DNA from 3 places in the Paraglaciecola aquimarina genome. Region 3 is predicted to be linked to each of the others. Evidence: predicted binding sites of a transcription regulator. Region 3 holds the regulator's gene; each other region holds the start of a gene.

Region 1 (5,179 bases), 2.0 Mb from region 3:
GATTTAGCTGTCAATCGAATCTATCAAAATCGCGGTATTGGTAAGCAATTGCAAATTTTAACTCAAGCTCAGTTAAATAAGCGCTGTAAACTAATACTCATTTCAGCCCCAACTGCTAATGGGTATTACGATAAGATTGGTTTCACTAACAATCCTAGGTGCTGGGTTCTAGAGCGAGACTCAGATATTTCCATCTAATTTGAGCATCAGAGATGTCTACTTCCCCAGCCCCTTGTTTGGAAATGGGAGGAGAAGATGGTTTTATCGAAATAGTCAAAGCTGTGAGCCGTGATTGATACGCCGAATAATACCCGCAAGGGGTTACGGTGAGCGTAACGAATAAGTGCGACGCGCATGCTCTAGATTTTATGCTTGTCGAATCGCCTTAGAACGGTTGTATCTTGACGTCTTGCCCTTGGTGAATATTGCCAGAGTCTTGCGGCAATAGCATATAGCAATTTGAATTGGCAATTGAACTCATGATTCCTGAGCCTTGTTTGCCATTGGCTTTAACCCACAATTCGCCTGCATCGTCGCGGTAAAATATGCCTCTTTGATAATCAGCACGACCAGGGCGTTTTCGAATGGTTTCAGCAGCTTTGGCAATAAAGTAAGCAGGCGTGAAAGGGCGTTGGCCTGTCAATTTTTCAATTAGTGGTGTCACTAGTTGTTCAAAGGTTACATAAGAAGATACAGGATTGCCTGAGTAACCCACAAAACCAAGCGTGTTCAAGTTTGCCAAACGCAAAGGGTTTGCCGGGTTTAATGGCCACTTTCCAAAAATTGATATGCCCCAATTCGTCTAAAATCTCTTTAACGTAATCAGCATCACCTACAGACACGCCACCACATGATATTAGCAAATCGCACTCTTCATTCGCTAAGGTAAAGGCTTTTATTAAAGAGGTTTTGTCATCTTTAACAATGCCATAATCCTTAACCTTAACAGGGTGCTGCTCTAAGCGCGCTATTAATGCATATCGGTTACTTTCATAAATAGCACCTATGGTGCTAAATCGTAGTATGGAGCAGTAAGTTCATCACCGGTGGCAATTAAACCTACTGTTAATTTTGAGGTTACCTCGACCTCGGCTATGCCGACCGAGGCAATTAATGCTAGGTGTGCCGCAGTGAGTTTAGTGCCTTTGGCAACGACTATTTGGCCAATCTGAATATCTTCTCCGGCTTTTCTTACGCTATTCCCCCGATTTGGGATCTGCTTAAAGGTAACTGTTTTGGCACTTGCTTCGGTATTTTCTTGCATGACGACAGAGTCTGCGCCATTCGGTATCACTGCACCCGTCATGATCCTCACACATTCGCCAGCGTTCACTCTCTCGGTAAAGGGCTGTCCCGCTAATGCCGTACCGACTAATTTTAATGTGTCTGTATCGGCTAAGTCTTCGCAGCGCAGCGCATAACCATCCATCGCAGAGTTGTCTGCTGGCGGCACATTGATACCTGATTGTAGATCAACAGCTAAGACTCTACCGTGAGCTGATATTAAGTTGACTTTTTCGAAATGGGTGAGAGCTGATACCTCTGATAACATGGCAGTTAATGCCTGTGTAATCGGCTTCAGACTTGTAGTATCGCAGGTTTGGATCATAGAGGTATCATTCGCTTAACTTATTGAGTGGTTGTCTATTTTTGGCAGTCAACACTATGGCAAAAAAGAACCAAAAGAGAAAGGACGAAAATAGCTATTTTCGCCCTTATCGGCGGTTGCCTAACTTACAGTGATTTTACAATTTTTCTATCTTGTAACCCTTAGCTTTTAATTTTTCTAAAACACTGTCTGGACCTGCTAAATGCAATGCCCCCACCAAAATTAACTCGGTAGCAGGGGTATTTAACATTTGTACTATTTGTGGCAACCAGTTGTTGTTTCTTTTCACCAATAAGTCTTGATAAATTTCTGGGTAATCCGCTCTGAATTCTTTGATGCTGACATTGGCCATTGCTTGCATATCACCTTCACGCCAAGTTTTACGCAGGGTTTCTATCATAGTAGGCATTTTTTTTATGTCTTTTAAGGTGTAGTCAATCATCGCGTTTTCATCGTTTTGACCCATACTCATAAGAAATTGTATTTGTTGTTCTGGGGTTTCTAGCCAAAGCTGCTCTTTCTTATGTTCGCTAGCCATTTTGGAATAGTAAAGATCGACTCCTTCACTGGTTAAGCCCAACATTTTTAGTTCTATCATACTCAAGGTTATGGCTAACAAGCTAGGTTTGAAAGTGGCAAAGTTCTGAATCGGAATACCTCTTAGACTCAAGTGCTGTTGCAATGCGTTATACGTATCAGGTTTAAGCACTTTATCGATAGTGGTGCCGTCTTGATAGGTCATTTGGCTCATTATCATATTGCCGAACTCAGGGCTGTTGACCACAGACATGTCTGTTTCAAACACCAATTTATCGGCAGCAGAATAAGCTTGGGCATACTCTTTAGGCAGTGGGTAATCTTCGGCGGTTAACACGTGCATGGTGCCACCTATAAAAAGTTGATTGCTGTCTGTAGATACTTTCCACACCGAAGCCGCTTGGCTTTGTAAAGCAATCAATGTACTCGCTATTAATGAAGCATTTTTAAGTAACGCCATGTTTTGTCTCAATCCTTTTTAATATTGGCAATAAATCTCTCTCAGCATACCGTTAGTTATTTCATTTAAGCAATCGTTAAATTGGAATAATGTAACTCAATCTCAAGTTGCTGAATCAAATTGGTGCACTTGCCCCATCTAAATGCGTGAAATGTAGACCAAGTGAAACCCAAAAGAATTAACCATTTGAATTATAAGGAATTAAAAATTGGCATTAAATGTGTATAAATAAAATCACTAAACAAGTTAAATTGTTTGATACAACTTATTGTCCAATGGTTTACAACAGTGTAAACCAATGGTTTGGCAAGAAGCCCGCACTAATTAATTGTGATTATTTAGTGCGGGCTTTTTTGTTTTCAAAGCACTTATAGAGGTGAAAATGTCAAGCTCGGTAGATAGTCTTAACACAAAAAAATACGTATAGTAGTGGTTGGTAACGGTATGGTGGGCCACCACTTTGTTGACCAGTTAATTCAAGAAAATGCAGCAGACAATAATACTCAGTTGGAAGTAGTAGTATTGTCTGCAGAGCCTCGTCTAGCTTATGACAGGGTACATTTATCTGAGTATTTTTCTGGTAAAACGGCAGAAGAATTAGCCTTAACTACCCCAGAATATTATCAACAGCATAATATTAATTTCGCTTTAAATGCCAAAGTCGTCAACATCAACAAGTTGGCTAAAACTGTTAGCACAGAGTCGGGCGACGTTTACGAATACGATAAATTAGTACTATCAACGGGGTCATATCCATTCGTGCCTCCTATTCCGGGCAACGACCAACCTCATTGTTTGGTTTACCGAACCATTGAAGATTTAGAAGCTATAAATGCTTCCTCTAAAGTCAGTAAAGTTGGAGTCGTAGTAGGTGGTGGTTTGCTAGGTTTAGAAGCCGCAAATGCGTTAAAAGAAGCCGGCCTACAAACTCATGTTGTCGAATTTGCACCACAACTTATGGCAGTACAAGTAGATGGCGGTGGTGGCCGCCTATTACGTAGTAAAATTGAAGCACTAGGCGTGCAAGTTCACACACAAAAAGCGACGCAAAGCATAGAGGCAGGCGATACCTGTCGTTATAAAATGTGCTTTGCCGATGGCGAAGAATTAGAAACCGATATGATTTTGTTTTCGGCGGGTATTCGCCCCTCAGATGCATTAGCCAGAGAGTTTGACTTAGCAATTGGCCAGCGCGGCGGAATAGTGGTAAATGATCATTGTTTAACCAGTGATGCAGATATTTATGCAATTGGTGAGTGTGCCCTTTGGAATAACTTTATATACGGACTCGTTGCGCCTGAGTACACAATGGCTAGGGTGGCGGCCAGCCATATCATAGGTGGTGACTTAACATTCCAAGGTGCCGATATGAGTACCAAACTAAAACTGATGGGTGTAGAAGTTGGGTCCATCGGCGATGCTCATGCTCGTACCGAAGGCGCGCTTTGTTACACCTACGAGAATCAACCAGCAGAAGTCTACAAGAAGATTGTGGTAGATGCGCAGCAGAAAAAACTGATTGGTGCGGTATTAATTGGTGATACCAGTGATTACGATACGTTATTGCAATACGCGTTAAACGATATTGAACTACCAGCAAGTCCAGAAGGACTTATTTTACCTGCAGGTTCGGGTGATGCGCCTGCTTTGGGAGCTGACGCACTGCCAGACACCGCGACGATTTGTTCATGTCACAATGTATCCAAAGGCGACATCATAGAAGCGGTTGACCAAGGTGCTTGTGATGTAGGCACAGTGAAAGGTTGCACAAAAGCTGCGACCGGCTGCGGTGGTTGTGCGGCATTGCTCAAATCTGTGGTTGACAGCGAGCTTACCAAGCGAGGTGTCGAGGTAAAAAAGGATATATGTGAACATTTCGCTTATTCTCGCCAAGAACTGTTTCACTTAGTAAAAGTCGGCAAAATCAAAACATTTGATGAATTAGTAGAGAAACACGGTAAAGGGTTAGGCTGTGAAATTTGTAAACCAGCGGTTGGTTCAATTTTAGCCTCTGTTTGGAATGATTTTATCTTGACCCCAGACCACGTCAGTTTGCAAGACACAAATGATACTTACCTAGGTAATATGCAAAAAGATGGGACGTATTCTGTTGTACCCCGTATGCCCGGTGGTGAAGTGACGCCTGAAAAGTTGATCGCCCTAGGTGAAATTGCCAAAGAATATAAGCTGTATACAAAAGTAACCGGCGGAACTCGTATCGATTTATTTGGTGCCCGTGTTGAACAGTTGCCTGATATTTGGGAAAAGTTAGTTAAGGCTGGATTCGAAACCGGTCATGCGTATGCAAAAGCACTGAGAACCGTAAAGTCTTGTGTGGGCAGCACTTGGTGTCGTTATGGCGTACAAGATTCTGTTGGTACAGCGGTAGACTTAGAAAACCGCTATAAAGGTCTACGTGCACCTCACAAAATTAAATTTGGGGTCTCTGGTTGTACTCGCGAATGTGCTGAAGCTCAAGGTAAAGACATTGGTATCATTGCTACTGAAAACGGTTGGAATTTATATGTGTGTGGTAACGGTGGTATGAAACCACGACATGCAGATTTGTTCGC
Region 2 (5,179 bases), 1.4 Mb from region 3:
TTGAAGATACCAACACCCGCAGCGAGCAGGTTTATATTTCAACCAACTTAAGAGACAAACGAAGTTATTGGGTTGTAGCATGGCTGGATAATCGAGATTACGACATATCTGTATTTCAAAAAAGGAAATCAAATATGGCGGATGTTATTCGAGTACGTATCTTCGCCAATGACCGTTATGCCGTTTTCATCGATGGAAGTAATGCTAGTTCATTTATCACTGATAAAGGCGAAGTATCAGACTATTTCAGCGTGCATAACTGCTCTGAGTTAAGCGTCGAAAACAATAATATAAACCTATGTAGCGCAGATTTTGGACTATCTTACTTAGCGGTGGTCGATGAACACGGATTAGTATCTTTAATTGAAGAGCCGTAGGCTAATAAATTGACAAAGCGTGGCAAAAAATGCTCAGGGCAGTCACTATCCAGCTCAGCAACTAAGCATTAATTTGCCACTATAATAATGGTGAGCTCCCGCAATCGTGAAGATTGGTTCACAACATAACGGGAGTCATTTTTTGTTACTCTTGTAGCATAAAGTTTTCTTGGTTGGTGTGCGCTTCGTCCCACATGAAGGCTTCATCCCACATGAAAGCTTCATCCCACATGAAGGCTTCATCCCACATGAAAGCTTCGTCCCACATGAAGGCTTCGTCCCACATGAAGGCTTCATCCCACATGAAGGCTTCATCCCACATGAAAGCTTCATCCCACATGAAAGCTTCGTCCCACATGAAGGCTTCGTCCCACACTTCAAACTCAAACCCTTTGATGTAATAGTTACCATCGTCATCTTGGCGAGCCGCGCCCATATAATGCTGATCACCGCTGATATCAGCCGTAATATCCATGCCATTATTGGCACAGCCTAGTTCGTTTGATTCTACTGCTTTGATTGCATTTACACTGCCTGATCCTTGCTGGAACGGGCTGTATGCCAATTTACCATTGGCTTGTGCCATGGTAGTACTGCTCATTAAACGACATTTCACATCGTTAGCGGTCAAGCTAGGATCGTTTTGTAACATCAATGCTACTACGCCACTCACCACACCTGATGATTGAGATGTCCCTGACATGATAAAACGGTCTTGCCCTACCATGTATTGAGGAAACTTACTTGGCACATACATGTTAGGACTGGCTAAACTAAACATGTGCCCACCTGGCGCAACCATGTCTGGTTTAATGAAAGCTTCATGAGTTGGACCTTGTGATGAGAAAGACAATAAGGTGTCGTCATTTGCATTGTCTTGGGTGTAATTATCGCTAATTGCCCCTACGCTTATGACGTATGGCACATTTGCCGGCACACCCACAGTCATCGCACTTGGCCCAGTATTGCCAGCAGAAGTGACGACGATTACGTCTTGCTCCCATAACGCCATTACCGCTTGGTTAATAGGATCGTCCCAATAATTAGAACGAGGTGGCGCACCAAAAGATAAGTTGACGACGCGTATGTTTAAAGCTTTATGATTGTCAGCAACATATTGCAACGCTCGCAAAGCATCTAGATAGGTGCTGTGACCGTCTTCATAAAACGCTTTGATTACGACTAAATTGGCGTCTGGCGCTACACCTTGGTAATGATTTTGTAACTGGCCATCAACAACAGCTGGTGAACTGTTGGCGATAATACCTGTAATGTGCGTACCATGGCTATTCTCGTCAGTTAGACTATCCACGCTGATTTCAGTATCTTCTATGGCATTGTAGGCAGCCTTAATTCTAGACTGGCTTTTAGTGTCTTGGCTTAACGCACCATGTGCAGCCCACAAACCACTATCAATAACGGCAACGGTAACGTCTTTACCTGTGATACCTTGATTATGTAATTCATCAGCACCGATGTTATCTACATAGTAGGTATTACTGTCACCTGTGTTAGCTTGGGTGTCATAACCTTTTACTAAACTACGGTCACAATTTTCTTTAAACCGCACGTCCATTGAAAAATCCCGCTGTTGGTAATTTTCAACACCTCTTTGCGCGAATGAAACTTCAACCGTCACACCTTCAAAAGCATCAAGTCTGGCATAGCGTTTTAAACGTTTAACATCAAAAGACAACTCACCTGATTCTCTACTGTATAAACGCCAATAAACCGTAGCACCATTAACTTTAACTGAATAAGCATGGCCTAATTCTTCAGGCCATGTGAACGACATGCTTTGCATATTCGCTTGAATATCCCTAGCGTTATATAGATTCCAGCGAATACTATTACCAGATAACTCCGCTACATGGCTTCCATAAACCAAGCAATTATTCAACGAGCCAGAGGTATATACCACTTCGTTTTTAGACACTTTTATTAATAGAGGTAATTTCTTGAGTATTAATAGTTGTGCGTCGCTTACCCGTACTCCAATACCTTCTACTAGTGGCAACTCATGAGTCACTACACCACCTACACTGTCTACGGCTTTCTTTAGAATATCAATTGCAGGCCCTTGCAAAATCACTTCATTATTAAGCGCTAGTGTACTAGTCACATTTTTAACTAGCTTTGATGCGCCTAAACTACTTTTTTCGACTGTAGAGGTGATCCCTCTCACTATATTGTGCGCGTTCCCTTCTTTATTTCTTGAACCGGCAGTAGCGAATGCACTAAAGCCCATCAACGCTACCAACAGCCAAACGCTGTGTTTGTTAAATTTTTGTCTCATATCTAACTTACCTTTAAATTAAGTTGAAGCTGAAATTGGATTCGACTGCTATTGACAGTCTAATTAATATAGAACTACCTCTCTTGTAGCAAGTCACATGCCAAGCCGCAAACCATTGATTTATAACAATTAAAAAACGAAGTGAAATATATGGCAGGAGTAAGATGAAATTATTGAGTGTAAAAAATGACAGGAGTTATACTTTGGTTGCAACCAATAATTTCACCACCTTGAAATTACAGCCAAATGCGAGGGTTAAGGAATGTCACAAGTATTACCCATGCATACCCCATCCGTTTCGATATCGATATCGCGATCAAAGCCCCCCATAACATAAACCCTCTTAAGTAACCTGAGTTCCTTAAGCCGCAAAAACAGCCAAGCCAGAGCACATACTCCGGATTGGCAAGGATAACAAAAAGGCGGTAACTACATTTCTAGATTGCGAGCAATTGGTCTATTTGGGGTCACTGGCCGTTAAGGCCTGATTAATAGCGGGTATAGCTTCTGCAGACTTTAAATACTGAGGTTCAATTCTACGCATAGAGTGTTGCTCGTAGCCATAGGCATAAGCAAGCATCTTTGCATCGCTGTTTTTACCGCCAATCAATGACAAGCCAACAGATAAATGATGAATCTCGCCCATAGGTACAGTGACATGAGGATAACCCGCTCGCGCAGCATGGCTACCATAGCCCGGCCAATCACTAGGCCATACATCACCATTAATGGGGTCGATGCGTGGCACTATTGGACCAGACGGGGCCACCAGCACTTGCACATTGTATTCAGTCAGCAACTTATCAATACCATCTTCTCGTGTTGCTTTTTGCACTGTGGTTATTGCCTCTTGGTAGTCTTCGCTTTCAAGGCCACCCAAGCTTTGTGAGGCAACAAAAATGCTTTGATCGAATAACGCTAATTCATGGGCCTGATGATATTCATTAAAAGCGATAAGCTGCTGCAAGTTACGGGTAGTCACTTGTTTAGGTGATGTGGAGGCTAAGTACTTATTTAAGCCGTCTTTGAATTCGTATTTTAAAATGTCGTAACTCATTTTGCCATACTGCTCAGGGGTAGTTGGACGCTCTTCAATATTAACCAGGATGGCGCCTGCCGCTTCGAGATCGAGCAGCGCTTGGCTAAACAATCCTTGTATCGATTTTGACTTGCCCTTAGCAAAATTCAACACCCCAACACGTACGCCTGATAGGGCCTGTTTGTTTAGGCCTGTAGTATAATCGATATCAGGAGTCATTGTTGCCATAGCATTCATCATCATAGCCGCGCCCATTACCGTTTTAGTCATAGGACCGGCTGTATCTTGCGAGACTGAAATAGGAATAATGTATTGTTGCGGTACTACGCCAACAGTTGGCTTAAAGCCCACTATGCCATTCGCGTTAGATGGGCAAATAATCGAACCATTGGTTTCTGTGCCCACCGAGGCTGCTGCCAGTGAAGCCGCTGTCGCTGCGCCAGAGCCGGAACTTGAACCACATGGGTTACGGTCAAGCATATGAGGATTTTTGACTTGGCCACCCAAGGTACTCCAACCACTCATCGAGCTTTCAGAGCGAAAATTAGCCCACTGACTTAAATTAGTTTTACCTAAAATAATTGCCCCTTGGGCTCGTAAACCAGCTACAAGTGGACTGTCGCGCCCAGTAATATTATCTTTCAAAGCGAGAGCACCTGCGGTGGTGGCTAATTTGTCTTTAGACTCAATATTATCTTTCAGTAAAATTGGTACACCATGTAAGGGCCCCAACACTTGCCCCGCTGCACGCTGTTTATCCAGCGCCCTAGCCTGCGATAACGCATCTGGGTTTAGCGACAACACAGACTGTAAGTTAGGCCCGTTCTTATCAATATGTTGAATACGCTGAAGGTACAAGTTCACCAATTTTTCCGAACTCACTTCACCACTTTCAAGTGCTGCCACTATTTTTGGCAAACTAGCTGATATCAATCCAGAGGCCTGAAAATTAGTATCCATAAGCGCAGTTTTCGACGGCTCTTGATGGTCTGTTTGCAAAGAACAAGCGGAGATGAAAACGCCTAAAACTAGCGAGTAACAAAATAAAGACTTCATTGGATGATCTTAAAAAAATATAGGAAGGTAATTTAAACCTAATAAAAGCGAACGCTCATTGCAAGAGCTTACCGTTGCATTAAACAATAAAAACGAAGTAGAGTTTTTCCAACTGAAAATCCCCTTGGTTATTCATTTATACCTACTTTACTAACCTTGTTGGCAAAGCTATCCTAAATTGACCAGAAGGAGCAAACAATTGGGGTAAAGGAATGCAACAACCAACCAGTAAGAAAGCAGCCACTGAAAATTCGTCCTACGGTTCACAAGCTCAAACTAAGAGTGCGCCAGATACTAAGCGACCCATCTCAATAAAGAGCAACTTTCCTCGGAAAAAATTCCTCTGGTCGGTGAGTCTATTACTGATTGGTATTGTTTTAACTTACCTAGCCACCAGCTTAGCCAGTCCCA
Region 3 (5,179 bases):
GCTTGCTATACCTGTAAGTGCAACCGCGGCCATTGGTGATGATATGCCAGATGTAGGCATGTTTAACGCTGCAAATTTAAGTGTTTGTGTACAAGATGGTCATCCATATGTTGCTCAGCATGCTGATTACGTTACCCAAACAAAAGGCGGATTTGGTGCAGTACGAGAATTATGCGATTTAATTTTACTAGCCAACAACCAATTAAAACTCATCCACGGCTCTAGCGTATGAACCGAACAACCATATGTATCGCGCTATTATTTATACTTGCCTTAAGCCTTAGCTTACCGGGTTGGTTGAAAAAAGAACAAGACTTGCCAGTAACACAAACCGAAGAAGCATGGATCCCTAACTACCAAGCTAAGAAAATGCGTAGCACTCTTTACGATAAAACCGGTAATATTAATCATCAAGTATTTGCTGAGTATATGGAAAACTACGATTTACTGGGCTTCACCCTTTTTAAGCGACCAGAGTATTTATTGTATTCTCAAACTCGTCATCCATGGCAAGTAAATGCCCAAGAAGGTACATTGTATGAAGACCAACGCTTACAATTTGAAACCGATGTAGAAATAAAAAGTCTGAATGACGATGGTTATATGCAAATTATACGCACACAATTTGTCGAAATAAACTTGATAGACAAAACCATGACCTCAGATCAGGCTGTAGAAATTGTCGGTCCGAATTATGTCATTAACAGCAACGGTTTTACCGTTAGCCTTGAAACCCAAAGATACGAGTTATTAGATCATGTTAAAACCGTTTACCAGCCATCTCCTCAAAACTAGTTTAGTCCTAGTTTTCTTGAGCTCAGCCTCTAGTTTTGCTGGCAAAGAAGACTTTACTAAAACAATAAAAGTTGCCTCCAATTATCAAGAAGGTGACGGTATCAATAAACAGGCAATATATCGAGGCAATGTACAAATTAGCCAAGGCACCTTAATGGTAAAAGCCGACGAAGTTCAGGTTGACGCCAGTTTAGGTGAAGGCAAAGAAGTCTTCATTGCTAGCGGAAATCCAGCGGAATATTCACAACAACAAGAAGATGGCAGCACAGTTAAAGCAAAAGCCAATCAAATTATGTATAAACGCGCCACGCGTTCATTGTCACTTGATGGTGATGCACTAATCGAGCAAAACTCGAGCAGCGTAAAAGGAAATTCAATATTGTTTAATATGGAGCTTGAACAAATTATCGCTCAAGGTAACAATCAAGAAAGTGGCCGTGTTATCACGATATTCCAACCTGAATCTACTTCTGAAAGTAACGCCGCCAAACAACAGGAATCACAACCTTAATGGCCCAATTAAAAGCCACACATTTAGCTAAATCTTATAAATCTCGGCAAGTTGTACGGGATGTCAGCCTAGAAGTTTCAACTGGACAAATAGTAGGTTTATTGGGTCCAAATGGCGCAGGCAAAACGACCACTTTTTATATGATCGTGGGTCTAGTTCCTCTAGACAAAGGTGAAATTTATATCGATCAACAGGCACTGACGTTAGAGCCGATGCATGTTCGTGCGCGCCAAGGCATTGGTTATTTACCTCAAGAAGCTTCTATATTCCGAAAACTCACGGTTTATCAAAACTTGATGGCGATATTGCAAACGCGCAAGGAACTATCTAAAGAACAAAGAGAGCAACAAGCCGATTCATTACTCGACGAGTTTAATATCAACCATATTCGCAACAGCTTAGGTATGAGTTTGTCTGGTGGTGAACGCCGACGAGTAGAAATTGCTCGCGCTTTAGCAGCTGATCCTGAGTTTATTTTACTAGATGAACCTTTCGCCGGTGTTGACCCTATTTCAGTAAACGACATAAAAAAAATCATTCAACATTTGCGTGATCGAGGAATTGGTGTATTAATTACTGATCATAATGTACGGGAAACGCTAGACGTATGTGAAAAAGCTTACATTGTTAGCCATGGTGAACTGATAGCATCGGGTACTGCCGAAGAAGTTTTAAGTGATCAACGTGTAAGAGATGTATACCTGGGTGAGCAATTCAGGCTATAGTTAGGCCTTCGATTAGCTCGGCTGATATCAACAGAAATAAGTATAAGAAGTAAATGAAACCCTCTTTACAATTAAAATTTAGCCAACAACTCACAATGACACCACAGTTGCAGCAAGCAATTAAGCTTCTGCAATTGTCTACACTTGACCTGCAAACAGAGATACAAGAAGCACTTGATTCTAACCCTCTGCTTGAAGTTGATGAACAAGTAGATAATACAGGTGGTGACAAGGCATTAGAAACCAATCATGACGCAAATGGTGCGAATGACACGGCGGAAGTTAATGTCGATAATATAGAGTCTGGTGATGCCTTACAAAACAATGATATTCCTGAAGATTTGCCTTTAGACAGTACCTGGGATGAATATTTAAGCGCATCATCGGCACCGGCCCCGTCTACCTCTAGTAGCTCAGGCCCAGCAATGGACGACGACCAAGTATTCCAAGGTGAAACCACCGACAATATTCAAGATCATCTGCTTTGGCAAGTACGCCTAACCCATTTCAGTGACACAGACCAAGCCATTGCCGTAGCCATAATAGATTCGATCGATGAAGGCGGCTATCTAACCATTAGTACTGAAGAAGTACTGGCGAGTATGGATGACGAAGAAATTGAACTGGATGAAGTAGAAGTTGTTCTAAAACGTATTCAAATGCTCGATCCTATTGGCTCTGGCGCCAGAAGCGCGCAAGAGTGTTTATTGATTCAGCTTAAGCAATTTGCTGCCGACACCCCTTGGCTTGAAGAAGCCAAAATGCTGATCACCGACTATTGTGATCTAATTGGTAGTAAAGACTATCGTACGCTCATGCGTAAAACTCGATTGAAAGAAGATGAACTACGTGAAGCCATGCGCTTGTTGCAAACCTTAAATCCACGCCCGGGCACAGCGGTTGTAACCGGTGAGCCAGAATATGTCATTCCAGACGTATCGGTGAGTAAAAAGAATGGTCGCTGGGCCGTAGAGTTAAACCCAGACAGCCTGCCCAAACTAAATGTTAATCAACAATACGCAGCCATGAGCAAGAACGTTAAAAACAGTTCTGATGGCCAATTTATTCGATCTCATCTACAAGAAGCTAAGTGGTTTATAAAAAGTGTGGAAAGCCGCAACGAAACGCTACTTAAAGTGTCTAATTGTATAGTGCAGCAACAAATGGGCTTTTTTGAGCACGGCCCGGAAATGATGAAACCAATGGTGTTAAACGATGTAGCGGAAATGGTAGATATGCATGAGTCAACTATTTCAAGGGTTACCACCCAGAAGTACATGCATACACCTCGAGGCATTTTTGAACTTAAGTATTTTTTCTCTAGCCATGTAGCCACAGACGCAGGCGGAGAATGCTCATCAACTGCCATAAGGGCATTGATCAAAAAACTAGTCGCTGCTGAAAAGCCTAGCAAACCACTAAGCGACAGTAAAATTGCTCAATTGTTGGCCGACCAAGGTATTAAAGTGGCACGGCGGACAATAGCAAAGTACCGGGAATCATTGTTGATCCCCCCATCTAACCAACGTAAAAGCCTGTTGTAGGCGAAATTTAGAAGGAATAGGCAATATGCAAATTAACCTTACTGGTCATCACGTAGATATTACAGATTCTTTAAGAAACTATGTAGACACTAAATTCACTAAGTTAGAGCGACATTTTGAACACATTAATAATGTGCACGTTATATTAAATGTAGAGAAGCTGAATCAAAAAGCCGAAGCTACCGTTCACCTCAGCGGATCAGAGGTGTTTGCAACATCTGAGCACTCAGATATGTATGCAGCAATAGATGGTTTAATCGATAAACTTGATCGTCAAGTGATTAAACATAAGGAAAAAGTCAAACGCCATTAACACCAAGCATTAGAGGCTGTAATGGAATTAAAAAGCATTATCCATCCTGACTGCACACTTTGTGCAGTTCAGGGCAGTAGTAAAAAAGAATACTTGAACTCATCAGTCAAACCGCCATTCAAGTTGTGACTAACATCGATCAAGGCACAATACTCGCGAGTTTAATGTCCAGAGAAAAAATGGGCAGCACTGGTATTGGTAACGGTATTGCGTTACCTCATGGCCGCTTAAAAGGCCTTGAAAACGTTTTAGCAATAGTCGTCACCAGCGAATCGCCTATTCCCTATGATGCAATAGACAACCTTCCTGTTGATATTTTCATCGCTATTTTAGTACCAGAAGAACAGGCAAGTGAGCACTTAGGTACGTTATCTGCTATCGCACAGAAATTAACCAACAAAGACACCTTGCAACAAATACGAGACGCCAAAACTAATCAGGAATTATTTGAGGTAATGAGCTAAATGAAACTCATAATTATCAGCGGACGATCAGGCTCAGGTAAATCTGTGGTGCTACGCTCCCTAGAAGATCTTGGCTACTACTGTGTAGACAATATTCCAGTAAATTTGTTACCCACACTCACCCATACAGTGGTCGACGAATATGATCAGGTGGCTGTTAGCATTGATGTGCGAAACTTACCTAAAGACACCAATGAGTTAGTTGAGATCCTTGACTACCTCCCGGCTACTTGGAATTTAACCATACTCTATTTAGATGCCAGCGACGACATTCTGATTAAACGCTTTAGTGAAACCAGACGCTTACATCCTCTATCGAAACAGAACAAGTCGTTATCTGCTGCGATCCAAGCAGAAGGACAGCTTCTGGCTCCTATTGCCGAGCGTGCCGATCTATACTTAGACACCGACCAACTGTCGGTACACCAGTTGGCCGAGATTGTTCGCGAGCGAATCTTAGGTAAAAAAGTTCTAGACTGGTACTTGTATTCGAATCATTTGGTTTTAAGCATGGCATCCCCAAAGATGCTGATTATGTATTTGATGGGCGCTTTTTGCCCAATCCTCATTGGGAGCCCGATTTAAAGCACCTGACCGGACTAGACAGCCCAGTGCAAATATTTTTAGGTTCACAACCCATAGTGACTAAATTTATTTGGCAAATTCAGAATCTCATTTCTACTTGGTTACCCCACTTAGAGCGCAACAATCGCAGTTATGTCACCGTTGCCATTGGTTGCACTGGCGGCCAACATCGTTCAGTTTATGTCACTGAAACCTTAGCGAAGAATTTCAGCGATGCTCACCCAGATGTGCAAATACGCCAT

The links. Region 3 encodes sigma-54, which starts transcription at its own class of promoters, with help from an activator protein. Its sites were predicted from a motif close to GTTGGCACGNNNNTNGNNT; they were not measured.
Region 1: the regulator sigma-54 is predicted to act here: its motif matches at 2,909-2,927, upstream of nirB (nitrite reductase large subunit NirB).
Region 2: the regulator sigma-54 is predicted to act here: its motif matches at 2,760-2,778, upstream of RS130_RS08280 (S8 family peptidase).

Annotation. Positions count from the first base shown of each region.
Region 1 covers NZ_JAWDIO010000002.1:2,242,894-2,248,072, forward strand. Annotated here, with positions in the region: gene RS130_RS11280 (GNAT family N-acetyltransferase) at 1-198, shown strand, start outside; gene RS130_RS11285 (MoeA family protein) at 386-748, opposite strand; gene RS130_RS11290 (molybdopterin-binding protein) at 672-1,025, opposite strand; gene RS130_RS11295 (molybdopterin molybdotransferase MoeA) at 1,004-1,609, opposite strand; gene RS130_RS11300 (TraB/GumN family protein) at 1,746-2,606, opposite strand; gene nirB (nitrite reductase large subunit NirB) at 3,024-5,179, shown strand, end outside.
Region 2 covers NZ_JAWDIO010000002.1:1,609,510-1,614,688, reverse strand. Annotated here, with positions in the region: gene RS130_RS08285 (hypothetical protein) at 1-377, shown strand, start outside; gene RS130_RS08280 (S8 family peptidase) at 523-2,673, opposite strand; gene RS130_RS08275 (amidase) at 3,131-4,672, opposite strand; gene RS130_RS08270 (P-loop NTPase fold protein) at 4,981-5,179, shown strand, end outside.
Region 3 covers NZ_JAWDIO010000002.1:242,442-247,620, forward strand. Annotated here, with positions in the region: gene kdsC (3-deoxy-manno-octulosonate-8-phosphatase KdsC) at 1-232, shown strand, start outside; gene lptC (LPS export ABC transporter periplasmic protein LptC) at 229-795, shown strand; gene lptA (lipopolysaccharide transport periplasmic protein LptA) at 758-1,306, shown strand; gene lptB (LPS export ABC transporter ATP-binding protein) at 1,306-2,031, shown strand; gene RS130_RS01850 (RNA polymerase factor sigma-54) at 2,085-3,575, shown strand; gene hpf (ribosome hibernation promoting factor) at 3,601-3,888, shown strand; partial or broken gene RS130_RS01860 (PTS sugar transporter subunit IIA) at 3,910-4,352, shown strand; partial or broken gene rapZ (RNase adapter RapZ) at 4,353-5,179, shown strand, end outside.